Regions from separate parts of the Bacillus lumedeiriae genome, predicted to be linked through region 1. Evidence: riboswitches for the same ligand, from Rfam matches in the RefSeq annotation. Region 1 holds a riboswitch; each other region holds the start of a gene.
The links. Region 1 has a riboswitch for S-adenosylmethionine ahead of QYG89_RS12600 (methionine ABC transporter ATP-binding protein). Riboswitches for the same ligand answer to the same signal wherever they lie in the genome.
Positions count from the first base shown of each region.

Region 2: linked by a shared signal. The riboswitch ahead of QYG89_RS10775 (bifunctional homocysteine S-methyltransferase/methylenetetrahydrofolate reductase) and the one ahead of QYG89_RS12600 (methionine ABC transporter ATP-binding protein) in region 1 are both predicted to bind S-adenosylmethionine.
Region 3: linked by a shared signal. The riboswitch ahead of QYG89_RS08460 (sodium:solute symporter family protein) and the one ahead of QYG89_RS12600 (methionine ABC transporter ATP-binding protein) in region 1 are both predicted to bind S-adenosylmethionine.
Region 4: linked by a shared signal. The riboswitch ahead of QYG89_RS09830 (2-hydroxyacid dehydrogenase) and the one ahead of QYG89_RS12600 (methionine ABC transporter ATP-binding protein) in region 1 are both predicted to bind S-adenosylmethionine.

Region 1 is NZ_JAUIYO010000011.1:20,201-27,786, forward strand. It holds gene QYG89_RS12575 (arsenate reductase family protein) at 1-224, shown strand, start outside; gene gcvH (glycine cleavage system protein GcvH) at 309-692, shown strand; gene QYG89_RS12585 (toprim domain-containing protein) at 802-1,152, shown strand; gene QYG89_RS12590 (thioredoxin family protein) at 1,154-1,456, shown strand; gene QYG89_RS12595 (hypothetical protein) at 1,547-1,888, shown strand; SAM riboswitch class I at 1,975-2,089, shown strand; gene QYG89_RS12600 (methionine ABC transporter ATP-binding protein) at 2,180-3,205, shown strand; gene QYG89_RS12605 (methionine ABC transporter permease) at 3,198-3,866, shown strand; gene QYG89_RS12610 (MetQ/NlpA family ABC transporter substrate-binding protein) at 3,888-4,739, shown strand; gene QYG89_RS12615 (hypothetical protein) at 5,065-5,226, shown strand; gene sufC (Fe-S cluster assembly ATPase SufC) at 5,657-6,436, shown strand; gene QYG89_RS12625 (hypothetical protein) at 6,393-6,689, opposite strand; gene sufD (Fe-S cluster assembly protein SufD) at 6,752-7,586, shown strand, end outside.
Region 2 is NZ_JAUIYO010000007.1:67,228-74,813, reverse strand. It holds gene QYG89_RS10800 (LysR family transcriptional regulator) at 1-435, opposite strand, end outside; gene argF (ornithine carbamoyltransferase) at 573-1,526, opposite strand; gene QYG89_RS10790 (acyl-CoA thioesterase) at 1,730-2,239, shown strand; gene mreBH (rod-share determining protein MreBH) at 2,491-3,498, shown strand; gene QYG89_RS10780 (EamA family transporter) at 3,669-4,574, opposite strand; SAM riboswitch class I at 4,722-4,833, shown strand; gene QYG89_RS10775 (bifunctional homocysteine S-methyltransferase/methylenetetrahydrofolate reductase) at 4,926-6,791, shown strand; gene metH (methionine synthase) at 6,769-7,586, shown strand, end outside.
Region 3 is NZ_JAUIYO010000004.1:175,382-182,967, forward strand. It holds gene rbsK (ribokinase) at 1-120, opposite strand, end outside; gene QYG89_RS08445 (cation diffusion facilitator family transporter) at 588-1,457, shown strand; gene QYG89_RS08450 (phosphoribosylaminoimidazolesuccinocarboxamide synthase) at 1,701-2,384, opposite strand; gene QYG89_RS08455 (SIR2 family protein) at 2,481-4,238, opposite strand; SAM riboswitch class I at 4,659-4,758, shown strand; gene QYG89_RS08460 (sodium:solute symporter family protein) at 4,866-6,491, shown strand; gene QYG89_RS08465 (LysM peptidoglycan-binding domain-containing protein) at 6,567-7,586, opposite strand, start outside.
Region 4 is NZ_JAUIYO010000006.1:48,061-55,646, reverse strand. It holds gene QYG89_RS09850 (GMC family oxidoreductase) at 1-306, shown strand, start outside; gene QYG89_RS09845 (phosphatase PAP2 family protein) at 460-963, opposite strand; gene QYG89_RS09840 (glycerol-3-phosphate dehydrogenase/oxidase) at 976-2,643, opposite strand; gene QYG89_RS09835 (molybdopterin-containing oxidoreductase family protein) at 3,047-5,104, opposite strand; SAM riboswitch class I at 5,256-5,346, shown strand; gene QYG89_RS09830 (2-hydroxyacid dehydrogenase) at 5,496-6,497, shown strand; gene QYG89_RS09825 (FGGY-family carbohydrate kinase) at 6,513-7,586, shown strand, end outside.

The DNA of each region.
Region 1 (7,586 bases):
ATTTATACGAGAAGAGCGGCCTCGAGTTAAAAAAGTTTTTCAATACGAGCGGTCAAAGGTATCGGGAGCTGGGGTTGAAGGACAAGGTCAAGACTGCTTCAGAAGAAGAACTGCTCGACTTGCTTGCGTCAGACGGCATGCTGATTAAGCGTCCGCTGACAACAGACGGTACGAAAGTGACTGTTGGTTTTAAAGAGGAAGAATTTAATCAACAATGGTTGTAGAGGTTGCACGAAGCATGTTTCTCTTGCTTTATGCCTTTATAATAAGTAAAGTTTTAGTTGAAATCAGGTAATGGAGGGATTCATATGAGTACACCGAAAGAATTGCGTTATTCAGAAGAACATGAGTGGGTAAAAACAGAAGATGGCAGCGTGCGCATCGGAATTACACATTTCGCGCAATCAGAGCTTGGCGACATCGTGTTCGTTGAACTTCCATCTGTTGGAGATGAAGTGAAAGCAGATGAGCCATTTGGCAGCGTAGAATCTGTGAAAACCGTTTCAGAATTGTATGCGCCTGTCAGCGGGAAAGTCGTTGCAGTGAACGAAGAACTAGATGATAGTCCTGAATTCGTTAACGAATCACCGTATGAGAAAGCGTGGATGATCGTTGTCGAATTATCAGATCCTGCACAGCTGGACAACTTAATGACAGCTGAGCAGTACGATGCAATGACACAAGAAGATTAATGATTCAAAAGAACACTTCCATATAGGGGGTGTTCTTTTGCCATTTCTCATACAATAAAGAACAATGAAATGATGGAGCCAGATATCGCGATGGTGGAGGATGATGATCATGTTTACAGAGAAAACGATTATTGTCGAAGGCGTTTCGGATCGAAAGAAGGTGCAAGAGATTGTAAGGGAACCGATCGACATTATTTGTACAAATGGCACGATCGGGCTAAGCCGGCTGGATGAGCTGATTGAGAGCTTATACGGACGGGATGTTTATATTCTTGTTGATGCTGACCGGGCAGGAGAAAAGCTGCGCAAGCAATTTATCCGCGAATTTCCGGAAGCACATCATCTATATATCGACCGTGTTTATAAAGAAGTCGCCACCGCTCCATATCGACATCTAGCTTCAGTGCTGCTTAGTGCGAATATTGATGTGCATGGAGAGTTTTTGCAAAAGGATGGATAGCATGCAAATGGAAAAAGATATAGGGACAATCGTGCAAGAGAATGGCTTGACGGCCATATATGCGTATACGCCGATGTGCGGTACGTGCCAATTGGCTGGCAAAATGGTTCGCGTTGTTGAAAAAGTGACGACAGCATTTGTCTGGCTTCATATTGATTTAAATTATTATGAAAGTTTTGCAGTTGAACAGATGATTGAAAGTGTCCCATGCCTGCTCGTTTTTAAAGACGGACAATTAGTGGAAAAGATGTACGCGTTTCATTCCGTTCCTCACTTGTATGAAAAGCTGAACAAATACATCTAAAAGGTGCGTACTTTGTCGAGCAATTCATGAAGGGAATTTCCTCTTTCGCTTGGAATGTATACTTTAAGGAAAGCGGAGGAGGAAATAAAAATGGAAGAGAAATTGTTGGCTATGCAGGCTGCCTGTCAAAGCAAAACACATATATGGCCGCTGCTGCCGCTCAGACCTATCTACGTCCTTCTTGAGAGCGGAGGCAGCAGCTGGGTGCTGACGATTAATGATCAAGGGGTTCAGATCTCAAATGGAAGTACAGATCACTGGCACTTAAAGATTAGCGGAGAAGTGGAGCCGCTATTGACAGGACAAGGACAGCTGCGTCTTTATGAACGAATGGGAACAGTGGAAGTATTAGGGTTTTATCGGGTGAAGCTTTGGTTTGAATCATTGCTTTGGCTGTGCCGTCCATATAGTGAAACATTTGGCATCGCTTAAAATCGATTTTAAGCGGTTGGGTGATTGACAAAATTCGACGGATAATGATAGAATCAAGCCACTGAGAAAATATATAACATATACGACTCTTATCAAGAGAGGTGGAGGGATGTGCCCTGCGAAGCCCGGCAACCATCAACAGCAGCTGTTTGTTGAAAAGGTGCCAATTCACACAAAGCGCTGTGCTTTGGGAGATGAGAGAAAGGAAACTGATAAAAGTATGCCTTTCTGCTCATTGAGCGGAAGGGTTTTTATTTTGTCAGGAAAGACTGATTGGAGGAAAGTCTCAGCATGATTTCAATAGCTAACGTGAAGAAAGTTTTTTCCACGAAAAACGGTACCGTCACAGCAGTCGATGAGATTGATTTAACGATAGATCAAGGAGAAATTTTTGGAGTAATTGGATACAGTGGAGCTGGAAAAAGTACACTGATCCGGATGCTGAACGGGCTGGAAACACCGTCTTCTGGTTCCGTTGTTGTTGCAGGCCGTGAAGTATCAAAAATCCGCGGAAGTGAGCTGCGTAAGGCACGTCAGGAAATCGGCATGATTTTTCAGCACTTTAATCTTCTTTGGTCAAGAACGGTGCGGGAGAATATTGCGTTTCCATTAGAAATTGCCCGCGTTCCTAAAGAGGAACGGAACAAGAAAGTAGCCGAGCTTATTAAATTAGTCGGTCTTGAAGGAAGAGAGGATGCTTATCCGTCTCAATTGAGCGGCGGGCAAAAGCAGCGCGTCGGTATTGCCCGGGCGCTTGCTAATGATCCGAAAGTTCTTTTGTGTGATGAAGCGACCTCCGCACTTGACCCGCAAACGACAGATGCCATTTTAGAACTGCTCGTTGACATTAATGAGCGTCTTGGATTAACGATTGTACTCATTACTCACGAAATGCACGTTATTCGAAAGATTTGCCACCGGGTCGCTGTGATGGAGGCAGGACGTGTCGTTGAATTAGGACCAGTGCTCGATGTTTTCAGATCGCCGGATCAGCCTATTACGAAGCGTTTCGTTCAGCAGGTAACAGAGCCGGAAGAATCGAAAGAAACGATCGAGCATTTACTTGAGCAGTTCCCGAATGGAAAAGTGATTAAACTTACCTTTATTGGGGAAAGTGCAGAACAGCCGATCATTACGAACCTGATCCGTCAATTTAATATAGAAGTAAATATCGTTCAAGGGAAAGTGTCACAAACGCAAAATGGCGCATACGGCTCGCTGTTTGTTCATTTAACAGGTACTCAGGAAGAGGTAGAAAAGGCAGTGGCTTATCTCGAAAAGCAAAAAGTCAGCTCGGAGGTGATCAGCCATGCTTAAACAATGGTTTCCGAATGTGGATTGGATAAAGATGTGGGAGGCAGCCATTGAAACGCTTTATATGACAGGTGTTTCTGTTCTAGCTACATTTATTTTTGGCATAATACTTGGCTTGCTATTATTTTTAACGGCAAAGGGGAACATATGGGAAAATAAAGCGATTTATAGCGTAGTTGCTGCATTCGTTAATATCTTCCGATCGATTCCTTTCATTATACTAATTGTTTTATTAATTCCATTTACGAAATTTGTTGTAGGAACAATGATTGGTGAAAATGCGGCCTTGCCGGCTCTGATTATCGGGGCAGCGCCTTTTTATGCACGAATGGTTGAAATCGGCCTGCGCGAAATCGATAAAGGGGTCATTGAGGCAGCGAAAGCGATGGGAGCGAAAACGAGTACGATCGTTTTGAAAGTGCTTCTGCCTGAATCTATGCCGGCCCTTATATCTGGTATTACAGTTACAGCGATCGCACTCGTCGGCTATACAGCGATGGCCGGTGTGATCGGTGCCGGAGGACTTGGGAATCTTGCTTATCTTGATGGATTCCAGCGCAGCCGGAGTGATGTGACTCTCGTAGCAACTATTATCATCTTAATTATCGTGTTTGTGATCCAATTGATTGGTGACTTCATCACCAGCAAATTAGATAAAAGATAAATTGTAGGAGGGAAAGAAAGAATGAAAAAGTGGTTACTCGCATTATTGACAGCGTTCGCTGTATTTGCACTTGCTGCATGCGGCAGTTCAACTGAGAAGAAAGATGAACAAGCAGGCGGGGACGGCGGTAAAGACGATAAGGAGATCGTTGTCGGCGCATCAAATGTTCCACATGCCGTTATTCTAGAAGAAGCTAAGCCGCTGCTTAAAGAAAAAGGGTATGATTTGAAGATTGAAACATTCCAGGACTATGTGCTGCCAAATAAGTCGTTACAGGAAGGGGACTTGGATGCTAACTACTTCCAACATATTCCCTACTTTGAAACTCAAAAGAAAGAGCATGGTTATAAATTTACAAACGCCGGCGGCATTCATGTTGAGCCAATCGGCGTATATTCCAAGAAGTATAAAAGCTTGAACGAGCTTCCAAAAGGTGCAACGATTTTAATGAGCAGTTCTGTAGCGGATCACGGCCGGGTTTTAAAGATGCTTGAAAAAGAAGGGCTGATTAAGTTAAAAGAAGGTGTGAAGAAGGAAGAAGCAATGATCGAAGATATTGCTGAGAATAAAAAAGAGCTGAAGTTTGATTATAACTATGAAGCTGCTCTTCTTCCACAAGCTTATAACAATGGGGAAGGCGATGCAGTGTTAATTAACTCAAACTACGCGATTGATGCTGGCTTAAAACCATTAAAAGATGCCATCGCTATTGAAGACAAAGAAGATATTCCATATATCAACATTGTTGCCGTTCGCAGCGGTGACGAAAAGAAAGAGAAAATTAAAGCACTTGTAGAAGTTTTACACTCTAAAGAAATTCAAGATTTTATGTTGAAAGAATGGAACGGCGCGGTCGTACCAGTTAGTAAATAAGTCGAAACCTGCAGAAGGATGTCCTCTGCAGGTTTTTTTGTATGGAAAGAATAAGATAAAATTCTTTTAGCAGCAGGATGGCTAAACATCACTTAATCTTAAGAATGAAAGAGAATAAGGTTTAAATCTTAAGAAAGAGGTAATATATATGAGTAGAAGCACGTAAAATCATGTGTGAGCAGGTGAGAGGAAGTTATATGGATTTTGTGAAAAAAAGGAAAGCCTGCTAGTATAAACACTGTGAGAAAAATTAAACTCTAAAAACCGAAAGGATTGATTCCCCATTAACTCGTTAAACTCACTGAATATGCAGTACACGGACAGTATGGAAAAGGCTATGCATGGATCCCACGGAGTTGGGTATGAAGTGTACCGCCATAATCATGCAGTGAGAATGAATGTTGAACGCCAACGTCAAGAGGAATATGTGGAAAGCAGCCGGATCGTTGCGGACTATAGCCGCAAGCTTATGAACCAATCAATGTGATAAAAATGAATGAAATGAAAAGCTATGTTAATGACTATTGTTGATTAGAGCGCCCTCGGCGGACATCAACAGAGAAGTTTCACAAAGCCAAATGAAAAAAACCAGTGGCCAGCAGGAGCACTGGTTTTTCTTATGGAGTGTTTTTGTTTCATCCAGTTTAGAATATCAGCGGTGTTTCTTCCGCTTTCTTCTATTATATTTTGGAAATAGTGGATAGATAGTAAATAAGATGGAAGCGACAAGGGAAAGGTAAGGAAAACGACGGTCAGTATTCTTGATTTCATGGAAAGAATGCACTATCATCAATATCCGAGATAATTCACGTAGACCGGTTGAATATAGTTTTAATTTGTTATAAGATTGTAATGAGAATAAATTGAGAATGATGATAACGATCGATTATTTTCGATAAATGACGGAGGTATAGAACATGGCATCTTCAACATTAGTAATTAAAGATTTACACGTATCGATTGATGGAAAAGAAATTTTAAAAGGTGTAAATCTGGAGATAAAAGGCGGGGAGTTCCACGCAATCATGGGACCAAATGGAACAGGTAAATCTACTTTATCTGCAGCGATTATGGGCCATCCTAAATACGAAGTAACGAGCGGAAGTGTTGAGCTTGATGGTGAAAATGTTCTTGACATGGAAGTGGACGAGCGTGCGCGCGCCGGACTTTTTCTTGCTATGCAATATCCGAGCGAAATTACTGGTGTCACAAATGCTGACTTCCTTCGCTCTGCTATTAACAGCCGCCGCGAAGAAGGCAACGAAATTTCTTTAATGAAATTTATCCGCGAAATGGATGCAAAAATGGATCTTCTTGAAATGGATCAGGATATGGCACAGCGTTACTTAAATGAAGGTTTCTCAGGCGGAGAGAAAAAACGTAACGAAATTTTACAACTAATGATGCTGCAGCCGAAATTTGCAATTCTTGACGAGATCGACTCTGGTCTTGACATCGACGCTTTAAAAGTTGTAGCAAAAGGAATCAACGAAATGCGCGGCGAGGATTTCGGATGCCTAATGATTACACACTATCAGCGTCTTCTAAACTACATCACTCCGGATTATGTCCATGTTATGATGCAGGGGCGCATCGTTAAATCAGGTGGAGAAGAACTTGCACAGCGTCTAGAAGCAGAAGGATACGACTGGATCAAACAAGAACTCGGCATCGAAGACGAAACAGTAAGTCAGTAATGTAGAAAAGCAAAAACGCCTGTTGAGCAGCGACAAGCACAAGACGAGCCGGCTGGAAGGTTGTTCCTTGACCTTCCGGACGGATTGGCTTTGTGGCCTCGAGCTGATGGCGCCTGCCGCTGGACAATAGAAAAGCGGAAGGCGCCCGTTTATCAGCAACAAGCACAAGACGAGCCGGCTGGAAGGTTGTTCCTTGACCTTCCGGACGGATTGGCTTTGTGACCTCGAGCTGATGGCGCCTGCCGCTGGACAAGAAAAGCGAAAGCGCCTGTTCATCGTTTTTACGAAAGCGTGATAATGTTTAGGAGGATTAACATGACTGTAGAAACAAACCTACCAGTAGATCAGGAGTATATCCGCTCTTTTTCAACGGAAAAAGGCGAGGGACAGTGGTTGACGGATCTGCGTCTTGCTGCTCTTGATAAAGTAGAAGAGCTGCCGCTGCCGAAAGCGGAAAAAACAAAAATTACCAATTGGAATTTCACGCAATTCACGTCGCATGCTGTAGAAAGCGAGCCATTTGCTTCCCTGGACGAGCTTCCAGAAGAAGTGAAGTCATTAATCAACCTTGAAGAAGCAGATAAAAATCTTTATATTCAACGCAATCAAACATCAGCTTTCCTTTCTATTTCGAAGAGCTTAACAGAGCAGGGCGTTATTTTCACTGATATCGCTACTGCAGTGCGTGATCACAGCAGCCTCGTTCAAAAATATTTTATGACGGATGTCGTACGGCCGGATGAGCACAAGTTAACGGCTTTGCATGCAGCTTTAATGAACGGCGGCGTTTTCTTATATGTACCGAAAAATATTGAAGTAAAAGAGCCGATCCAAGCGGTATACATTCATGACAACGAAGAAGCAGCTTTATTCAATCATGTGCTCGTTGTAGCAGAAGATAATAGTTCGGTCACTTACGTAGAAAACTATGTATCGACGGTAGCACCGGAAAAGGGTGTTGCCAATATCATTACGGAAGTAAATGCCGGTACAAATGCGAAGGTTGTGTACGGAGCGGTTGATACGTTAGCGAGCGGAGTAACAACATATGTAAACCGACGTGGAGTCACTGGCCGCGATGCCCGCATTGAATGGGCACTTGGCATGATGAACGATGGAGACACGGTTTCTGAAAACGTCACAAACTTAA
Region 2 (7,586 bases), on a different contig from region 1:
AAAAGCAAAATCAATCTCGCCTCTTTCCACTAGCTCCCGAAGTTCCTTGTTCGATCCTTGATGAAAGTCAAATCCAATGTCCGCATATTGGCTCCGAAAAGCAGAGATCACACGCGGCAGCGTTTTTGTAGCAAGAGAGTTAGGAAAACCAAGTCGAATCTTTCCGGTTTCTGGATTCAAGTAACTATCTACCGCTGCCACAGCGCGGTCAATTTCAGCCATGGCCAATTCAATATGCTGCAAAAATATCCTGCCTGCATGGGTTAACTTCACATTTCGCCCTTCACGCGAAAATAATTCTACACCGAGTTCATCTTCTAATTTAGCAATTTGCCGGCTGACTGCTGATTGCGCTACATGCAGACGGTAAGCGGCTTCTGTCACATGCTCTTCTTTAGCTACTTCCATAAAGTATTTAATTTGCCGAAGCTCCATTAAGTCCACTCCCTTTCCAGCCGTTTTTCTATTGTATGTTTATTTTACCACGGCACCTTTAAATCACAGAAAAAAAAACGGACCGATAACAGTCCGTTTCAAATGGTAGACAAGAGCTATTTTAGGCACCCTCAGACTTACTTTTTCATTGCGCTATAAAGAACCGCCTTTTGTGCATGCATCCGGTTTTCAGCCTGTTGAAATACAACAGATGCGTCTCCGTCCATCACTCCAGCCGAAACTTCTTCATCGCGATGTGCCGGCAGACAATGCATAAACTTGCAATCTGGATTAGCAAAGGACAGCAACTGTTCATTCACTTGATAAGGAGCAAAATCCTTCAAACGTGCCTCCGCTTCTTCCTCCTGTCCCATACTCGTCCATACATCTGTGTAAATAAAATCTGCTCCTTGTACTGCTTCTTGCGGATTTTCGACAAATTCAAGTTTTGCTCCTGTTTGCGAGCTAATTTCTTTAGCAATTTCCACAATTTGAGTAGCCGCTTCATAACCGGCTGGTGTCGATAATGTAAAGTCCATCCCCATCATTACTGCGCCAATCATCAATGAATGAGCGACGTTGTTGCCATCTCCAACATATACAAGTTTCGTTCCTTTAAATTCACCTTTGATTTCATAAATAGTTAAAAGATCTGCAAGAGCTTGACACGGATGATATAAATCCGTTAATCCATTAATGACAGGTATATTTGCGGCCTCAGCCAATGCTTCAATTCTTGAATGGCTGTGCGTACGGATCATAATGCCATCCAAATACCCTGATAACACCTTACCTGTGTCTTCAATGGTTTCGCCGCGTCCAATTTGCATATCGTTGGAGCTCAAAAACATCGCATGGCCTCCAAGCTGAATCATAGCTGCTTCGAACGAGACGCGCGTTCTCGTGGAGTGCTTTTCAAAGATCATTCCAAGAAGCTGACCTTTTAAAGCATCAAAATACTTTTCTCTATTCTTTTTCATATCATCTGCTAAATGAATAAGTGCCTCTATCGTTTCTGGAGTATAATCCACAAGTTTTAATAAATCTTTCCCTTTTAATGCCTGAGTTTTTTGTATATCTGTTGTTATCAATTTTCTCACCCCGTGTATCTCATTTTTAATTTATCGTTTCTTTCATTTGTTCGCTGTTTATGATCTTATTAATATTTATACATTAAAATTAATTAAAATACAACCTTATTTTCTGAATTCTTCTATTTTTTTTGTAAAAGAACCGTTTTTTTGATCATATGAGGTATACTACATGTATGAAATCAATTAGCGAGGTAACGCATATGAGAGAAAAAAAGTTCATGAAAGATACCCTGTCTGTTAAGACGAGCCATGTCTTCCCGCCTGACACAAATCATCATGGCACTTTATTCGGCGGTAAATTGATGGCAGATATAGACAATATCGCCTCTATCTCAGCTACAAAGCTAGCTAGAAAACCTGTAGTGACAGCTTCGACAGACTCTGTTGATTTCCTAAAGCCCATTCGTGTAGGGGATGCAGTTACGCTTGAAGCCATGGTATCTTATACAGGCACAACAAGCATGGAAGTATTCGTAAAAGTATCATCTGAAAATTTAATGACGGGAGAAAAGGAAGTAGCAGCCATTTCTTTCTTAACATTTGTCGCTCTTGACCAATCGGGGCGGTCAGTTGTGATCCCTGAAGTGATTCCTGAAACAGAGGAAGAAAAATGGCTGAATCAAACAGCCATCAGCCGGGCCGAACACCGGAAAGAACGGAAAAAATACAGCAAAGAACTAGCGGCATTCTTTTCTTCTGCAGGTAAATAGACTGATAAAATGTAATAAACATGTAAAAACCGCTGAATTCCAGCGGTTTTTTAGTTTACAAAAATTAAGATTTATTAACATCCTCTTCCCTTCTCCCTCCACGAAATCGCTTCATTCATTATTCTTGTTGGAGAAAACCGCTGTAATAATAGAGTTCAAATTGTAATATTCCATTTTCCTTATTTTGTCCCCTATACGGTTCACTTCGTTCCTTTTTATACTATATAGAGATGTCATTTGGAGGAATGAATATGTTTGGACAAATGGAAATTGGAATCGATTTAGGAACGGCTAATTTACTTGTTTACAGTAAAGATAAAGGAATTATCGTCAATGAACCATCAGTCGTAGCCATTGATACGGAAACAAAAAAAGTGGTCGCTATTGGTACAGAAGCTAAAGAAATGATTGGAAAAACTCCTGGACGCATTGCGGCTACACGCCCGATGAAAGACGGTGTGATTGCCGACTTTGATATTACATCTGAAATGCTTAAAGGATTAATGAAAAAGGCCAGCAAAGTGTTAGGTTTCAAAATCCGCAAACCAAACGTTGTTGTTTGCACTCCTTCTGGAGCGACAACCGTCGAAAAGAAAGCGATTGAAGATGCAGTAAAAAGCAGCGGCGCAAAAACCGTTCATTTAATTGAAGAGCCTGTCGCTGCTGCGATCGGTGCTGATTTGCCTGTAGAAGAACCAATCGCTAATTTGATCGTTGACATCGGCGGCGGCACGACAGAAGTGGCGATCATCTCTTATGGCGGTGTTGTTTCTTGCAACTCAGTCCGAGTCGGCGGTGATAAGTTGGATGAAGATATCATTCAATACGTACGCAAACAATATAACCTTCTCATCGGTGAACGGACCGCGGAAAAAATTAAAATGGAAATCGGCTATGCTTTAATTGATCACGAAGAGCGCACGATGGATGTACGCGGGCGTGATCTCGTTACAGGTTTGCCTAAAACAATTGAAATAAGCTCTTATGAAATTCAAAAAGCAATAAAAGAATCATTGCTTACTATTCTAGAAACGATTCGCGTCACTTTGGAAAATTCTCCGCCTGAACTAAGCGGTGACATCGTTGATCGCGGCGTAGTCATCAGCGGCGGCGGCGCTCTGTTAAACGGCATACAGGAATGGCTGAGCGAGGTCATTATCGTACCCGTTCACCTTGCTCCTAATCCATTGGAATCTGTTGCGATTGGTACTGGACGCTCGCTGCACGTCATGAAAATTTTGCAAAAAGTAACCAACTAACCGTCTTTTGTATTTTATTTCTGCCAAAAAGGTTGACTCAAAATGAAAGAGTCTGCTCCCACACTAACAACAGACTGTATATTCGAAGGAGTAACTTCTATAATATATAGTCTATTGAAAGCAGGAACAGACCCTTCTGAGTCAACCTCTTTCATTTCCTTGGAAAATCATTAACAACTGCTAGAAAACTTCTTTGAATCCACATTTTTCCTCGAACGCCATTGCGGAACACCAATACCGATTAAGATTAGTACAATCCCGGCTGCCTGCCCGAGTGTCAATTGTTCTCCAACAATGAGCATCGCTCCAATCATTGCCGCTGGTAATTCCGCAGCACCAAGAATGGCCGCTATCCCTGAATCGACATGCGGTGTACCTAATGCAAAGAAAACAACAGGCACAAATACGCCAAACAATCCGATCGGCCAGCCATATTTCCACAAACCGTCCGTGATCGTGCCATCGACGATAAAAGCAGGCGATATAAATAGAAAAGTAGTGAGCAATCCGCTAATAGCGATGATGAAGCTTCTTTGAATCGTTGGCACCCCTTTTCCTGCTTTGCCGCTAAAGAAGAGGTACAATGCAAACATCAAGGCAGCAAGAAAACCATACACAAGACCTTTTGTATTGTTTAACAATCCTAGCCCTTCAGGGGACACACCAGCAGCGAATGGTGTACCTACCCATAAAAGAATAATTGAAATGATCTTTAGATGAGAAGGAAAAGTTCTTAAATAAATAGATTCAATGAGAACTCCAATCCAGGTAAATTGGAAAAGCAAAACGATGGCTACTGAAGCAGACAGCTCCTGTATACTAATAGCATAAAATACTCCTGTTAAGCTTAATAAAATGCCGACACCAAACAGGGACAAAGTCTGTTTGCCATTTACCTTCACACGTTTTGTTAAGATAAATGGAATGAACAGCAGCAGCAGTCCGAAAAGGTATTGAGAACTAGCCGCATGAGCCGCCTCATAGCCGGCATTCGTCATCAGCTTAACAATAGAAGCTTGAAAGCCATAACTGCTTGCCCCTATTAAAATAAATAAAGAATACCGAAACTGATTCAATCTTAATCCTCCTTTATTTAAAGCCAGTATATCCTGCCCAACACTATTCGACAATCCTATTTAAATTATTCTAAATTTTCTATTGACTAATTCCTGCTAAAGGGATATGATATGTTCAATTATCAGATTAAGTGAATAGTAACGTATTTCTTATCAAGAGAAGCTGAGGGTACTGGCCCTGTGAAGCTTCAGCAACCAGCCGCTAGCGGGCCTAGGTGCTAAATCCAGCAAACTGCTGAATCAGTTTGAAAGATAAGAAGGATCAAACATTAACGATGTAAAGCCTTCTTGCTATGTTTAAGGGGGCTTTTTCTTATGATTAGAAATAAGTGGTTGGAAAGGACGGACACTATGAAGCTATTAGACAGGCTGCAAAATGAAGTATTGACAGCTGATGGTGCAATAGGCACTCTTCTCTATTCTTATGGCATTGATTTTTGCTATGAGGAACTCAATGTAGAAAAACCGGAAATTATTGAAAAGATTCATCGTGAATATATCAAGGCAGGCGCTGATATTATTCAAACAAATACGTACAGTGCCAACGCTATAAAGCTTGCAAGATACGGACTGGAAGACCGCGCACTGGAATTAAATAAAGCAGCGGTACGCATTGCCAAGAAAGCAGCGGCACCAGAACAGCGATTCGTTCTCGGCACCATTGGCGGCATTCGCGGTATTGGCAAAAGCAGCGCACCTCTTCCTGATATCGAAGAAGCGATTCGGCAGCAAGCAGAGGCCATTTTGTCAGAAGATCCAGACGGTCTCTTATTTGAAACATACTACGATTTTGAAGAATTAACGACTATTTTACAATTCATTCGCAAGATGACCGATTTGCCGGTGATTACTCAAGTATCTATGCATGAACCTGGTATTTTGCAAAATGGACTTTCATTAAATCATGCATTGAAACAGCTAGAAGCGCTTGGAGCAGACATTGTCGGCGTAAACTGCCGCCTCGGCCCTTATCATACCATTCAGGCATTTGAAGAAGTAACGCTCCCAGAAAAGGCTTTTTTATCCGCTTATCCAAACGCCAGCCTGCTTGATGTAGAAGATGGACGGATTGTCTATGAATCAGAAGCCGATTACTTTGGCCAAGCAGCTGTCCGCCTTCGGAATGCAGGTGTCCGTCTCATCGGCGGCTGCTGCGGTACGACACCAAAACACATTGAAGCAGCGAAAAAAGCACTTGCTGGTCTTGCACCTATTACGGAGAAGAAAGTCATCCCTAAAAAGCCAATTACGATTAAAGAATCCATTCCGCCTATTGTGCCTCCGCTAAGCGAACAAGTAAAAAAAGAACGGACGATTATTGTTGAACTGGATACACCGAAGCACTTGGATACGACCACTTACATCGAAGGAGCTAAGGCCTTGCATGAAGCAGGAATAGCCGCGATTACAATGGCTGATAATTCACTCGCTTCTCCACGTGTCAGTAACTTGGCGATGGGATCTATACTTAAAATGAAGCATCACATTCGTCCTCTCGTTCATATCACGTGTCGGGACCGCAATCTGATTGGATTACAATCCCACTTAATGGGACTGCATGCACTTGGGCTTCATGATATACTCGCTATTACGGGTGATCCAACAAAAGTCGGCGACTTTCCTGGCGCTACTTCTGTATATGATGTTTCAAGTATGGAACTCATCCAATTGATTAAACAGCTGAATGAAGGAATTTCTTTTTCCGGAAAGCCATTCAAGCAAAAAGCCAACTTCTCAGTGGCAGCCGCGTTTAATCCAAATGTTCGTGTACTTGACCGGGCTGTTAAACGCCTTGAGAAGAAAATTGAATGCGGGGCCGATTATTTTATTACGCAGCCGGTCTTTACGAAAGAAAAGATTATTGAAGTATATGAAGCAACGAAACACTTGCCGACTCCAATCTTTCTTGGCATTATGCCATTAACAAGTTCACGAAATGCTGAATTTCTTCATCATGAAGTGCCAGGCATTAAACTGTCAGACGAAACACTTGCTAGAATGAAAGCATACGAACATGATAAAGAGGCATCGGCACTTGAAGGAGTTAGAATTGCAAAAGAATTAATCGATACAGCCGCAGAGCTGTTTAACGGCATATACATTATTACACCATTTATGCGCTATGAAATGTCGATTGAATTGATCCATTACATCGAAGAGCTGGATAGAAAAAAGAATGAAAGAGGGATCACTCATGTCCAAACAATATCCAATTGAACAAGAGCTGGAAAAACGTATTCTTTTCTTAGATGGTGCAATGGGCACGATGCTTCAGCAAGCCGATTTAACAGAGGATGATTTCGGCGGCGAAGAATACGACGGCTGTAATGAATACTTGAATATTACCGCTCCTCACGTGATCGAAAAAATTCACCGTGACTACTTAGCAGCAGGCACCGATATTATTGAAACGAATTCATTTGGCGGTACTCCACTCGTACTAAATGAATATAACCTCGGTGATCAAGCTTACGAAATTAATAAACGGGCAGCAGAAATTGCACGCAAATGTGTAGATGAATTTTCCACTCCTGATCATCCACGCTATGTAGCCGGTGCGATCGGTCCAACAACAAAAACATTATCCGTCACAGGCGGAATTGATTTTGATACATTAAGCAAAGATTTCGAGCTGCAGGCGACAGCCCTTATCGACGGCGGCTGCGACTTAATTTTAATGGAAACTAGTCAAGATATGCTAAATGTGAAGGCTGGGACTCTTGGTATTGAACGTGCCTTCCAAGCAACCGGAAAAAAGCTCCCTGTTATGATTTCTGGTACGATTGAACCGATGGGTACAACACTTGCGGGACAAAACATTGAAGCATTCTATATATCTATTGAACATATTCGTCCGTTATCAGTCGGTTTAAACTGTGCGACAGGACCAGAATTTATGACGGATCATATCCGCTCGCTTTCTGATTTATCTAAAAGCTTTATCAGCTGCTACCCGAACGCTGGATTGCCTGATGAAGAAGGCTGTTACCATGAATCTCCAGAATCACTTGC
Region 3 (7,586 bases), on a different contig from region 1:
CTTACCGCCGGGAACCGTCTTAAATGACTCACCAATTACCGTTTCTCCCGCTCCTGGACGTTTAGACGACGTAACGACCAAGTCCATGGATGAACTGCCAATGACTACTACCTTAACCATCCTTCTTCACCTTCTTTATTGGATTTTTTCTGCAAACGCTACATTTATTTAAATGGATCACTCTTTTTTATTTACCGCTGCGCGTATCTTCATCATGTATAGCTTTTCCCATTTAATGCCCAAAAAACCACTTCAACAGCTATCCCTTGATTAAATGATTGATTCATTGCTTCATTTATAACTGTTATACCCATTTTCACATAATCTACTTTAGATCGTCTTAGACTGATTGAAAATGTTTGTCTTCCGAGGCGTGAAACCTGCCGAGAAGCGGAGTGACTATAAGGGTCATGAGCAACGAAGAAAGCGAGCATTTATCAACAGCCCAAGTCCATTTTTTCTTTCACTTCATTCAATTCTATTTAATCAGCACAGAAAAGTTCACCTGCTGCAATCCTGTTGCTCTAGACTCACTCAAATTTCAACTGATATGCTTAATGAAAGAAGACACGTTTCGGAGGCATAGAATGGATACTTATAAAGAGTTAAAACAAGGAGAGAAAGGGGCCTGGCTTAGTATTGCAGCCTACATTTTTCTTGCTTTACTGAAGCTGATTGTCGGATACATCGGCCATTCAAAAGCTTTACAGGCGGACGGGCTCAATAATTCAACTGATGTTGCTGCCTCAATCGCTATACTCATCGGATTAAAAATTGCCCGCAAGCCCCCCGATGAAGATCACCATTATGGACACTTTCGTGCGGAAACGATCGCCTCGCTCGTTGCTGCTTTTATTATGATTACCGTTGGTTTCCAAGTTCTCTATGACGCAGGCTATTCCTTTTTTTCAAAAGAAGAAGACACACCTAACATGCTTACAGCCTGGACGGCGGTATTTAGTGCGGGTGTCATGTACATCGTATATCGGTATAATCATCGCTTAGCCAAAAGAATCAACAGCCAAGCAATGATGGCAGCTGCTCAAGACAACCGTTCTGACGCCTTAGTGAGCATCGGAGCATTCATCGGTATTGTCGGCTCTCAATTCGGACTAAGCTGGCTCGATACGTTAACAGCTTTCATTGTCGGACTTATCATTATCAAAACAGCATGGGAAATTTTCAAGCAGGCAACACATACATTAACAGATGGCTTTGATCAAGACCTTTTGGAAGAAATACATCAAACCATTGCCCGTGTCCCTGATGTGCAGCAAGTATGCAGCGTAAAGGCCCGCATGCATGGAAATTTCACACTTGTCGATGTCACTATAACTGTTGATCCGCATCTGAATGTTGTCGAAAGCCACTTGATTACTGAACATATTGAAGAGATTTTATTGGAAAAATACAACATCCAAGACGCAGTCATTCATATTGAACCTGCCAGCAGTTAATCACCATTAATAAGCAAAGCCCTTTTTTACGCGTTATCACTGTTTTTCAAAAGCTTTGTTACACTCTCTTGTTGATTTCCGCTGCAGGCGGTCCAATCAACAAAGAGCTAACATTAACAATAGTCATTCACATAACCTAAGTACAAAAAAAAGAAGGATCTTTTCTCGATCCTTCTTTCTTTATATTTCATGGCAAAGCTGCATGATCATTTACCTAAAAAACATATTTAAAGCGCCTTTGTCTTACTTTTCCATCATTAGCTTTTCTAATTTAAGCGGCTCGATGTATTCCCCTTGTTTATAGGCTCTCATATTCCCGCCGGAAATTTCGTCAATCAAGATGACTTGTCCGTCTTTCGCGCGTCCAAATTCAAATTTAATATCATATAAATCTATTTCTTTTTTAGCCAGCTCTTCTTTCACTGTAGCAGCAATTTGTTGTGTGATATCTTTTAACTCTTTATACTCATCGTGAGAAAGGATGCCCAGCATATCAAGTGCATCTTCTGAAATCGGCGGGTCCTGCCGCTCATCATCCTTCAATGTTACTTCCACAAATGCATCAAGCGGCTGTCCTTCTTCAGCATACATACCGTAACGGCGCAGGAAACTGCCAACTGCCCGATAGCGGCAAATCACTTCAAGGCCCTTGCCAAAGACAGTTGCTGGTTGAACCGTCATCGTTGCTTCTTCAACATTCGCATCAATGTAATGCGTAGGGATGCCTTTTTCTTTTAAAATCTCAAAAAAGTATTTTGTTAATCTAAGTCCAGCTTGTCCCGCACCTTCCATCGTCAAGCCGACCGTATTAGCTCCAGGATCAAATACACCGTTCTCTCCTGTTACGTCATCTTTAAACTTTAATAAATAGTTCCCGTCCTCAAGCTCGTATACATCTTTTGTCTTACCCGTGTAAACATGTTTCACAAAGGTCAACCCCTTTTTCAGTTTCTAAAACCTCTTTTATTATGCACGATTTTGAAAAAAAAATTAATAGGAGAAAAATATTTTCCTCCCATTTTCTCATTCATCAAATTTTGTGTAGGCATGCAGCAATCCTTGTCCGTGAAATCCGTCTTTCTTATTCAAATCCTCCGCTAACTTTTCGAGAGAAGCAGTGAACTTCTCCTTCGATCCATCGCAAATGACGAGTACGGGCCAATGTTCTGTCTCTGCCCCCTCATTTAAAAAGCGAATCAGGTGCTCCCTATTCGTTTTATAGCCGAACTTTCCGCTCGTATTTCCTTTTTCGTTCATATAGCGGTACTTAATTGCCCTTAACAGCCCAAACAAATCAAAATGATTGGCAAATTCCTGTTCATCAAATGCGAGCTTTGTTTCAATGAACACACTTTTCAAATAAGGATAAGTAAAATACGTTTCCGCCGGTGCAAGCCGCATCTTCCCTTCTGAGACTTGTTCAAACAATGGATCCAGCTCCATATGAGGGGAAGTGTAGGCTAAAAAAGAAAGTTGATGACGATGGGGGTCTTGCACATTGGGCAATGTAAACAGCTTATTCAGTAATTGATAGTTTTTCTTCATAACCGCACTAATGCCAATACTGTAAAAAACGGCGTGAAGCGGGATTCCCTGTGTCGCTAATAGAAGCGGGTCGCCATTGTGATGTCTTGATCCGGTCAGCCGCTCTGCTGTCTGAATTAACAGCTCCCCCTGCTCCGGTGTTTTCATATAATAAGCCATGACAGCAACGAGCATAGCGAGTGTTCTGCTTTTTTCAGCAGCCGTTTGACTGCGAATAGACGCAGATTCAATGGCTGCTTCTTTTGTATAGGGCTGTTCAAACAAAAAGGAAACAACCTCTTTCGTATGTTCCGTCAACATTTCTCTCAATTCAATTTCCCTTTTATCTTGAATATATCGTTTCAGCCGTTTCATTTTCACTTGAATATTCTCTGGACTCACTTTTTTTACTTTGGCAATATTTATTACATTTTCATACAGTTCCGTAAAAAAGTGATCGGCCCCTTTTGGGTCAATCAACTTGCTTGCATCCCGAAAACTGATCAGCTCATCGGCATGTGGTGTTAACTTTTCCGAAAAAGCATGCCAGTACCATGAATAACGACGGCCTTTCACCGATTTAATCAGTTCCCGGAGCGCAATATCCCAATCGGCTGACCATCCCGACACGATTACGCCGTATTCATCAAATACCCGCCGCAGAAGCTGGGCAAATGGCACCGTATAGTTATTCAGCTCATCTGTCACATTTTTAAAGCGGGTATCCCGATAGTCGCCATTTACTTTCAATACTGTACAATCTGCGTGTGCCAGCGGCTTCATGCCTTCAATATCAGACTCATGGTACAGCGTCTGGTACTGCACGCTGTGTTCATCAAGCGAATGTTCCAGCAAACGGTCAAAGTTTGTCGTAACAATCACTTTGATATAGCCGCGCTGAACGAGCTTCGCAATGGCACGATGAGCATCAGTTGGAGTTTTCTGCCTTTGTTCCACTTCTTCAAGCGTCGGTTCAAAAAACTCTTTCAACAATCCATTCCGTTCAGACGATGTTTTTGCCAATAGTTCAATGACTTCATTGTATAAAGGAACTTTTCCATACTTTTTTTCATACCAGTCCATCGGATCCTGTTCGTCTGCACCATTTACGTGCATAATCCTCCGACAAAGCTCACGAACAATCCCGCGGCCGGTCGGTATGCCCGCTGCATAAGAAATACCTGAGCCTAAGAGCAGGGCATATACTCCTTTATTCGCTTCCACCGAGAAAGCTAAAGACAACAATTGCTCATCCATTTCATGCCCCCCTTTTTTAAACCAGCTTACCGAATATATGATACCGCTATTCATTTTTCCCTTGTGTACTTATGTTCAATACATTCATCATCTCAGGGTTCAAAAAATACATATTAGATACTTGTATCCTGCTTATCTAATATACTTATGGAATATGCCCTGCTGTTATACTTGTAAAGGATTTTCACAATGAAATTACATAAAACCTTTATCTTGTACGGATGTTATGGCGTTTTCCACTTGTCTTAGGCGGAGAATTGCTTCTGTTCCCTACTATATTAACAGATTTAATGATCTTCCCAATTCCCAGTATGTAAAAAACAACCATATGCCTTTTGATCTAAAAACCCCAAAATCAATTAAACCTATTTGACTTATATGTTTTATTGATTTATTATACAAATTAATTAAATAGTGAAAATCTTATCAAGAGAGATCGAGGGACTGGCCCTATGACATCTCAGCAACCTGTTCCATACAAGGTGCTACATCCAGCAGATTACACTCTGAAAGATAAGAAGACGGAACGAACCATTAACCCTCTTCTTACTAACGAAGGGGGCATTTGTATTGCTGCTTTAAAGAATAATGAAAAAAATCAATATTTTACAGAAAGGGTGAATAAATTTGACGAGTGTTGGTTTTTGGTTTGTTGGTTTAGCGCTGGCTTATACATTATTGTTAATTGGAATTGGGCGATATACGGTACGGAAAGCGAATAGCGGAAACGGTTATTTTGTGGGGGGCCGCAATTTCAATGCGTTTTTCGTTGCTGTATGTATTACCGGCTTATTTTCTGGTTCTTCTTTTATCGCTATTATTGAACTGTCTTACTTAAGGGGCGTGTCTGCTGTCTGGTATGGTGTAGCGGAAACAGTACAGGTTTTGTTAATTGCCTTTTTATTTATCGGACCGTTCCGAAAAAAATTAGTCGTCACCATTTCCGGGCTGATTGGTGATCGTTTTGGAAACAAGGCGAGGGCACTCGGAGGAGCCATTACCGCTTTTGCTTTCCCAATGTGGTCTGTGGCCACAGCCTTAGCGTTCGCATCTGCTCTACATGTATTTACGGGAGTTTCCCTACTGACTGCCGTCATTATTACTGCTATTCTGCTCTTTGCCTATTTACAGTTTGGCGGAATGTGGGCCATAGGCTATACGCAAATGTTTAATACCATTATGTTTTACGTCATGCTGACAGTCGGGTTTGTGGCCTTTTTCATTAATCCCGGATTGGATGGCTTAAAGCAGTTCGCTGAAGCGAAACCTGAAATGTTCTCTTATTCAAGCGTCGGGATCCAAACGATTGTTGCCTGGTTCGGCACATTTCTCGTTAACATTGTACTGGCACAAGCTGCCTTTCAAATGGCTTTATCTTGTAAAACCGTTGAAGAAGGGAAAAAGGGGCTTTTATGGGGAGCCATTCTCGGCGTTCCGTTAATTATCGGAGCCGTCATTTTTGGCCTTGCCGCTGCTATCGTTGTACCAGATGGAAGTGTCGGTCTGATCGCCATTCCTCATTATTTGCTTGAAGTCTTGCCTGCTCCGCTCGTCGCACTGTTTTTCCTCGGTTTTTGGGCTTGTGCTCTAAGCTGGGGAGCACCGTGCCAATTCTCAGGAGCTACTAGTCTCGGAAAAGATGTAGGAGAAGCCCTGTTCCCAGGACGTGATGAACATACGTACATCCGCTATACGAAATGGGCATTAGCTATTTTAACAGTTGAAATGATTATCCTTGCTACGCTCCGGGCAGAGCAGTCAGCCTGGTGGAATGTACTCGCCTGGGTGACGAGAAACTCAGCCACATTTGCTCCGGCTGTAGCCGCTCTTTTTTGGCCGTTAGCTACGCCACGAGCAGTTATCTCATCTATGGTCGTCGGCACAACAACTGGGCTGCTCTGGTATCATCTAGGCAGCTGGGAAACCACTCAATTCTTCCTGCAAACCCATCCTGTGTGGCCAGGAATGATTGCTAATATGTTCACTTTAGTCATTGTGACACTCATAGAACAAGCAGCTGAATTGAAAGTGTATGCCTCCCGTGCGCAAGCCCGAACAGGCATGTATTTATTCATCACCGCCGCGGTAACAGCCGGCTTAACAGCTTTGAACTTTTCTTCGCTCTACGCAAAAGGGCTAGTCGGTCTTGCCTTATTTATCGTGACACTCTCTCTGTTTTTCTGCACGATGCTGTTTTTGAAAAAAGGCAAATTAAGCACACGGGAGCTGCCGTTAAAAGCTTCTTCTCATTAATGCTATCTAAAAAAACAGCCGTCCCTGTTTAGCCGAAAAGCTAAACAGGGACGGCTGTGTTAATGGAACCGTATCTTAAAGAGCTTCAACACGAATAAGTGCTGGGCGTTTTGAACTCGTTCCCTTTACATAGGTTAACGTCACCGACTTGTTTTGCCACTTCTGATAGTGTTGAGATGTACCATAGGAAACTTCCATGGCGATGGCTTTTCCTTGTATTATGACTTCAATCGAAGTAGAATCAACAGCCCCAATTACTTTACCACTATGCTGTACAATAAGTTCCGCTGGGACTTTCAATTCGTTACCGATAAGTACAATCGGCTGCTTCATTTGATTGATCTTCATCAACTGTTCAACACTTGTATTAAAGCGTTCAGCCAACGAATAAATCGTGTCGCCTGCTGCTACTTTATACGTAGCAGCGGCTATTTTTGCCGGCGCCTGCTTATTACCCATTTGTCTATCGCTTGAATCTCGATTAATCACTAACTTTTGGCCAATCGATAAAAAAGTAGATGTCAATTCATTATCTTTTAATAACTTTTCAATGGAAACATTATATTTTTTTGATATATTCCATAAACTGTCGCCAGTTTTGACGATATAAATGATAGAGGAAGCCGTTTTTGGCTCATTGTTTATTTTTTGGCCGGGTATTTCGCCTGGCTCTTTTTTATTTTCTGCTGGTTTCTCTGTATATATAAGTAGCTTTTGTCCAATGGTTAAGCGATCCGATTTTAGATGATTATCCTTCATAATCTTTTCAAACGGCACACCATATTTTTTCCCAGTATTCCAAAGTGTATCGCCTGACTTCACAATATAAGTAACGACAGAGGAGCCTTTTGCTGGCGGATTGTCCGTTTTTTTATCAGGAGCTGGCTTAGCAGATGTGCCTGCTTGTTTTGTAATAATGAGCTTCTGCCCGATTTTGAGCGCATCGGATTTTAGCTGATTATCTTTCTTGATCTTATCTACTGTTACACCAAACTTTTTAGACAAACTCCAAAGATTGTCACCTGATTGAACAATGTGAATACCCGATGGCGCATTGATCACGAGCTTTACTTCCTGCTCCATTTTTACCGCCGT
Region 4 (7,586 bases), on a different contig from region 1:
AGTGATAAAGTGATGAAGGAAATGGGCGCTGATACGGTTGTCAATTATGGAAAACTAGAAGATTACAACATCGTTCCATATCAGACGACTCATAATGTCGGCGGTGTCGTCATGGGAGATGACCCAGCGATTTCAGTGGTAAATAATTATTCACAAATGTGGGATGCGGATAATGTATTTGTCGTCGGAGCTTCCTCATTTCCGCATAATAGCGGCTACAACCCTACTGGAACGCTTGGAGCGCTTGCTTATCGAGCGGCAGAAGGGATTGCAAAATATAGTAAAAGCGGCGGTCAGCTCGTGTAAAAAAGAGAAGAGGTGTCCCGAAAGTCAGTCATTCATTCACTGACAGGGGACAACCTCTTTTTTATGAAAAAATTATGATGAAATGATAGATCATAAATGGGAGCAGGAAAATCATGAATCGTCTCCCATACATCAAGATTCAACAGACATAGATCATGAATCTTTCGTACGCAGCCGGATTTTACGGATCATAAGGAAACATAAAATACCTATGACTAATCCTGCCGCTACATCCGATGGATAATGATGTCCGACATAGACGCGGGAAACAGCGACTAAAAAAGCCAGGGTTACAGCAAGCCAGCGCCACTTAGGAGAAATTATCCAAAATAGTGCAGCAAACACTCCGCAAATGACCCCCTGATCGCTTGGAAACGACGGGGAAGGGGATTTTGCAAACAATAGATGGGCATCTTCTGTTATAAACGGTCTGTCACGGTTGATTGTATACTTTAGGATCCGGCTAATGATTAAGGCAGCTGCAAGGGAAGCGACTCCGTACAGCCCCAGCGGCCTTTGTTTTTTATTAAAAATAGAGAAAAAAATAAGTAAGATAAAAATGTAAATTCCCCATTTGGAAAAAGCAATCATCATGTGATCCAAAAAGGTATTATGACCTGCTAGGTCATTAATGTAATGAAAAAGCTTTGTATCCATTCTGTTCTCCTTTTATTCTACATCCAATGGGACAGTGGCATCGTGCAGGTGTTTTTCAAGTTCTATGCTAAATGCTTCTTTTTGTTCACTGCTCCAACTGAGCGTTTTACTCAACATTTCGATGATCGGTGCTTTCCATTTGTTCACCCATTCAATGTCAAAAAGCAACGTTCCTGTACGGCGAACGAAAAAGTCGACCGGCGTATAGACGAGTTCATCTGTGATTGAGTAAAGCACTTGGGCATAAATATCCGCAGGAAGATCAAAAGCTTCTGCTTCCTGACCGCTGTTCTGTATGAGATCATAAATGCTGTCAATGTTTGAACCGTACTTTCTAACGAGTGAGTGCGCTCTTTCTTTATTCAAGCCGAGCTCGATACCTTGAGTGACTTTCTTTTCCATGAATGTTTGGAACTTTTTCGATCCACCGACGTGGCCTCCTGAAATAGGCATATGTTTCGTTTTGCATGGAAAGAAGGTGCTGCCTGTATCCTGCTGAAGCTGCGACGCAATCAAATCAACAATGGTTTCTGCCATTTTTCGATAACCAGTCAGTTTGCCGCCGGCGATCGTGATGAGTCCGGATGCAGATTCCCAGATTTCATCTTTTCTTGAAATCTTAGACTGGCTTTTGCCGACTTCGTGAATTAACGGTCTGATTCCAGCCCAGCTGGATTCAATGTCACTTGCCTGAATTTTCAGCTCAGGGAAGATAAACTTGATCGTATTGATGATATAATCACGATCACTGACTGTCATTCTAGGATGAGTTAAGTCGCCTTTATATGCTGTATCTGTCGTACCGACGTATGTTTTTCCATCTCTCGGAATGATTAAGATCATCCGGCCATCCGGCGTGTCGAAATAAACAGCCTGTTTTAAAGGGAACACACTCTGGTCAAAAACGAGGTGAATGCCTTTCGATAATTGTAAATGCTTCTCGCTGATGGAGTGATCTTTTTCTCTTAATGTATCCACCCATGGGCCGGCAGCATTGATGATTTTTTTAGCGCGTATTTCACTGAGCTTTCCATTTAATTGATCAATGGTTTGGACTCCTGTCACTTTTCCATCTTCATAAATAAAATCACTTACTTTGGTATAATTAATGACTGTCGCCCCTTGGCTGACCGCTTCTTTCATTACTTCTATCGTCAATCTAGCATCATCTGACCGATATTCTACGAAAAATCCGCCGCCTAATAATCCTTCTCGTTTAAATTTAGGCTCCATCTGTAAGGTTTTATTTTTATTGAGCATGCTTTTTCGTTCTTCCTTTTTCACACCTGCTAGAAAATCATACACGCGTAAACCGATTGAGGTCATGAACATGCCGTATTCTGCATCTTTGTAGATAGGCAAAATCATTCGTTCGGGGGTCGTGATGTGCGGTCCGTTTTCATAGACAATGGCCCGTTCTTTACCGACCTGCGATACTAATTTTACTTCATAGTTTTTCAAATAGCGCAGCCCGCCGTGAATCATTTTAGATGAGCGGCTGGACGTACCAGCGGCAAAGTCCTGCATTTCCACGAGAGCGGTTTTCATCCCGCGGCTGGATGCATCCAAAGCAATCCCGGCTCCTGTAATCCCGCCGCCGATGACTAATACATCGAATTCTTCATTCTGCAACGCTGCCAGAATCTCGTCTCTTTTTAAACTAGAACATTGTTTACTCATTATGTGTACCTCCATTGGTGGAAACATAGACACTCATATCAATTACCCACGCTGTTGACAAAATGAGGGTATCTAAAATAGTTTTTGTCTGTAACCTGAATAACTGTTTTGTTTTTATCAGTTATACCATAAGTATAGGCGTGGATGTTGTAATTCCGACATAAAAAATGAACGTGACAAAGAGGATGTTCCAAAAGCCTTTCTCTTTGGACATCCTCCATCGTTTTAAATCAATGGCTTTGTGAAACGCCCCTGTTGTTTTTCACGGGCGGGCGGGAAACCTCCTCGCCGCTGTCGCTCCAACTAACGAAGCAGCATCAACATAGCCAAATGAATAGAAGTGTATACTATTCTTTGAACTATATGTTTGAATACCTAAGAAATATACGCTTTATTTAAGTGTTTAAACCCTCTCTTGATTAAGAGGTTCTACATTGACACGTCCAGAAAAAAATGTTGCGCCGCCGCCCATATCGGCTATCCGGTCTGGTGTTAAGGCGTTAACGAGGTGTTTTTTTCCGGAAAGGTCTGACCAGAGCCCTTGACTGACAACCACGCCAGGAAGGACTTGATCACCCGTAGAAACGATTAATTCACATTCTCCACGATCGTTCCAGATACGGACAACTGTGCCGTCTTCGATGCCTAAACGGTCTGCATCTTGCTGATTCATAAATAGCTTAGGCGCCTTTTCCAATTTTACGTGTTTCTCATTATTAGAAAACGTAGAATTTAAAAAGTTATGATTCGGTGCAGGTACAAATAGGAAAGGAAAATCCTCCTCCCGCTCTTGTACTAATGGAATGTGTGTAGGAAGAGCAGGGTGCCCATCTAATTCCAGCTTTTTAGAATATAATTCAATTTTGCCGCTAGGCGTTTGTAAATGCTTCAAACGATCCTCTGTATGACGTGCTTTGACAAAACGTTTCTCTTTCAGTTCATCGTAGGTAACGTCAGGAAAATAAGGAGTGGAGACGCCACTGATCGCTTGTTGCACTAAATCTTCATCTGTATCTTTAAACGCTTGTTCATCAAATCCCATGGCCTGGGCCAGTAACCTAAATACGTCCATGTTTGATTTGCTTTCTCCATAAGGAGGAATGACCGGTTCATGCAAATGAAGGTAGACATGCCATGCACCTGTATAAAAGTCTGTATTTTCAAAAGCAGACGTGGCAGGCAAGACAATATCCGCAAACATGGCCGTTTCCGTCAAAAATAAGTCGTGGACGATAGTGAATAGATCTTCACGTGCTAGGCCTTCCCGTACTTTATTGGCGTTCGGTGCCACAATGGCAGGATTGCTGTTGTAGACAAACATGGAGCGAATCGGCTTTTCTGTTTCCAGCAAGACTTCTCCTAATAGGTTCATGTTCATCGTTCGCGTTGGATACTTCTGTAGATCTGGACGCTGCAGTGCTTGTTTATTGTAGGCTAAATAACCAGAATTGGATTTGACTGCGCCGCCGCCTTTTAACAGCCATTGGCCTGTTAAAGCGGGCAAACAGGAAATCGTTCGGACAATCATGCCTCCGTTATCATGATGCTGCAAGCCATTGCCAATTCGAATCATGGAAGGGGAGGTCGTCCCATACATGCGGGTCAATTTATAAATATCTTCAACAGATACTCCTGTAATGCCGGCAACCGTGTGCGGATCATAGGCCTCTACATGTTTTTCAAGTTCTTCGTACCCGACTGTATATTCTTCTAAAAATGACCGATTGACTAGATTTTCCTTATAAAGAATGTGCATCATGCCTAAGGCGAGTGCGCCGTCAGTTCCAGGAAGAATTGGAATAAACCAATCAGCCATTCGTCCAGTTTGGTTTTTATGGACATCAATGACAACAATCTTTGCTCCATCTTTTTTTGCCTTTTGTGCGATCATCATTTGGTGCATATTCGTACTGACCGCGTTAATGCCCCAAATGATAAATAACTTTGTTTCTGTCATCTCTTCAGGATCAGAGCCGTGGCTGCCGCCCATTGTATAACCAAACCCGGTAGAGCCAGCGATTGAACAGATCGTCCGGTCGAGCTGACTTGCTCCGAGGCGGTAAAAGAAACGCCGATCCATTCCTTCTGCATTCAGTTTCCCCATATTTCCATAAAAGCTGTAGGGAAGAATGGACTCAGCACCTTCTTCTGAAATCAGCTTTTTCCAATGATCAGCAATCGTTTCAATCGCTTCCTGCCAACTAATAGGAGTAAATGTTCCTTCTCCTTTTTTTCCAACACGTTTTAAAGGAGTGCTCAATCTTTTATGATCATAAATGCGTTCACTCATATTTCGAACTTTGTTGCAAATGCTCCCTTTTGTCACGGGATGATCAGGATCACCTTCAACTTTGACGATTTTTCCATCCTTTTTGTGTACAAGAAGTCCACATTGATCGGGACAGTCGAGAGAACAAACTGAAGGAACGACACCATTTTCTATATCAATATACGATTGCATATCTGTTATCCCTCCGTGAAAAAAATAACTTTATAGATTATAACATAGTGAATTAATGTTTAGAAGGTTCGGAAAAATGAGTTGACTTCTATTTGATTCTCCTATAGAATCGAGTACAACAAAACATTGAATCCAATTAAATACGTTTTATTTTCTATCCAGAGAGGTGGAGGGACTGGCCCAGCGAAACCTCGGCAACATTATTGTGCCAATTCCAGCAAGCAGTGCTTGAAAGATAGAAAGAGCGAATCTTTTATTTGTCGTAAGAACAAAATGAAGTAACGATCTCTTTCCGTCTCTTCGGAAAGAGATTTTTTTTGCTTTATTTTATCAGTTATTAGAGCTGAATAGTGGGATTTAAATTTAAGACAAACGAAGGGAGGGGCTGCAAATGAATGTCTTAGTCACGGCACCTTATAACGAGGCAGGTCTTTTACAATTAAAAGATTTATTTGGAGAATATACTTATCTCCCTTGGAAAGAAAACGGCAGAGCGTATAACGAAGCAGAGTTAATCTCGCTCTTAAAAGAATCAAATGCTGAAGGTTTAATTGTTGAGTTAGATAAAGTGACAGAAAACGTATTGGCTGAAGTACCGAAATTGAAATTTATTGGTGTATGCCGCGGCATGCCTTCCAATGTTGATATAAAAGCTGCAACTAAAAAAGGAATTCCGGTATTTTTCACCCCTGCACGCAACGCTCAAGCAGTTGCTGAATTGTTCATTGGAAACCTCATTACATTCTTTAGACATACTATTCCTTCTTCTGAATGGTTGAAGCAGGAAAAATGGAATGAGGACTACTTGCAGGCTTATGTAAAATTCAAAGGGAATGAGATTGCAGGAAAAACAATTGGAATGGTTGGGTTTGGGGCTGTGGGACAACGAATTGCGGCTGTTCTTGAAGGGTTTCAATGCACGATACAATACTATGATCCTTATGCGGAGAGTCAAAATCCTAATTATACTCGTGTATCTTTAGAAGATGTTTTTTCGACAAGTGATGTAGTTTCTATTCACTTACCCCGAACAGAGGAAACCATTGGAATGATTAATGAACATTATTTAGGACTTATGAAAGAAGATGCCGTTTTAGTAAATACGTCAAGAGCTGTAGTCGTTGAAAGAAAAGCCCTTGTTTATGTTTTAAAAGAACGGAAGATTAGGGGAGCCATTTTGGATGTATTTTATCATGAGCCTCCTGATCAAAGTGACTATGAAATTATCCAATTACCAAATGTGTTAGCCACTCCTCATCTTGCGGGTGCAAGTTATGAGGTTGAGGATCATCACGTATCCATTATGAATCAAGCGGTAACGAAGTGGCATACACAACATACCTTTCAAATTCCAACCTTATATAATAGGAAAGGCTTGGATGAAATGTCATAAGAAAGGAGTGGAAAAGTGACGATCAAACAAGGTTATTTAGTATTTGATATTGGTACTGGAAATGCGAGGGTAGCAATCGTTGCGACTACAGGTGAAGTTGTCCATGTTGAGCGAGAAGATATTCATTATGAAACAGAGCCTCTTTATCCTGATAGTCGCTACTTTTCACCTGATTTACTTTGGAAACAGCTAGTTGGATTAGCAAAAAAAGCGATAGCGAGTGTCCCGCATGTGACAATTAAGGCGATAACATCAACGAGTCAAAGGCAGGGAATTGTCCTTCAAGATCAGGATGGATATTCATTTATTGGTTTACCGAATATTGATAATCGAGGCCGCGAGTGGGAAAAAGAGCTGTTAGATCCCGATTATATCTATAAAACAACGGGACGATTGCCATCTGCATTGTTTTCAGCTTTAAAGCTAATAGCTCTCAAAAAGAGGCAGCCGCTGTTATGGGATCAGATCACATCGTTTACTAGTATTAGTGATTGGGTGACGTATAAATTAAGTGGTGTACTCATTTATGAGCCATCACAGGCGACAGAAACGTTACTATATGATGTTCGAAAAAAAGAATGGTCTGAGGCGATGTGTGCTCGAATTGGGCTTTCTCCGAGCTTATTACCCGAACTAAGATGGTCTGGCTCCATTCTTGGTGAAATTCTACCGACTGTGGCAAAGGAGCTGGAAGTAAAAGAAGACGTTTTGATTGTTGTAGGTGGAGGGGATACACAGCTAGCAATCGAAAGTACGTTTGCTCAAAATCACGATATCGTTATCGTATCCGGCACAACTACCCCTATTTGCAAAATTACAGATGAATACAGTGTGGATAATGAAAGAAGGGCATGGACCAATTCCCATACGGATAAAAAACGATGGCTGCTAGAGACTAATCCGGGTATTACTGGACTTAATTATCAGAAGTTAAAAAATATTTTCTATCCAAATGAGGGTTATCAGCAAATGGAACAGGAAATGAGCAAACTTGAGATGACCGACTGTATATCGGTATTGGGGATGTATTTGACAGATGAAAAAAATGCCTCTAAAAAAGGCGGATTCATTTTTAATGCACCGTTAGAA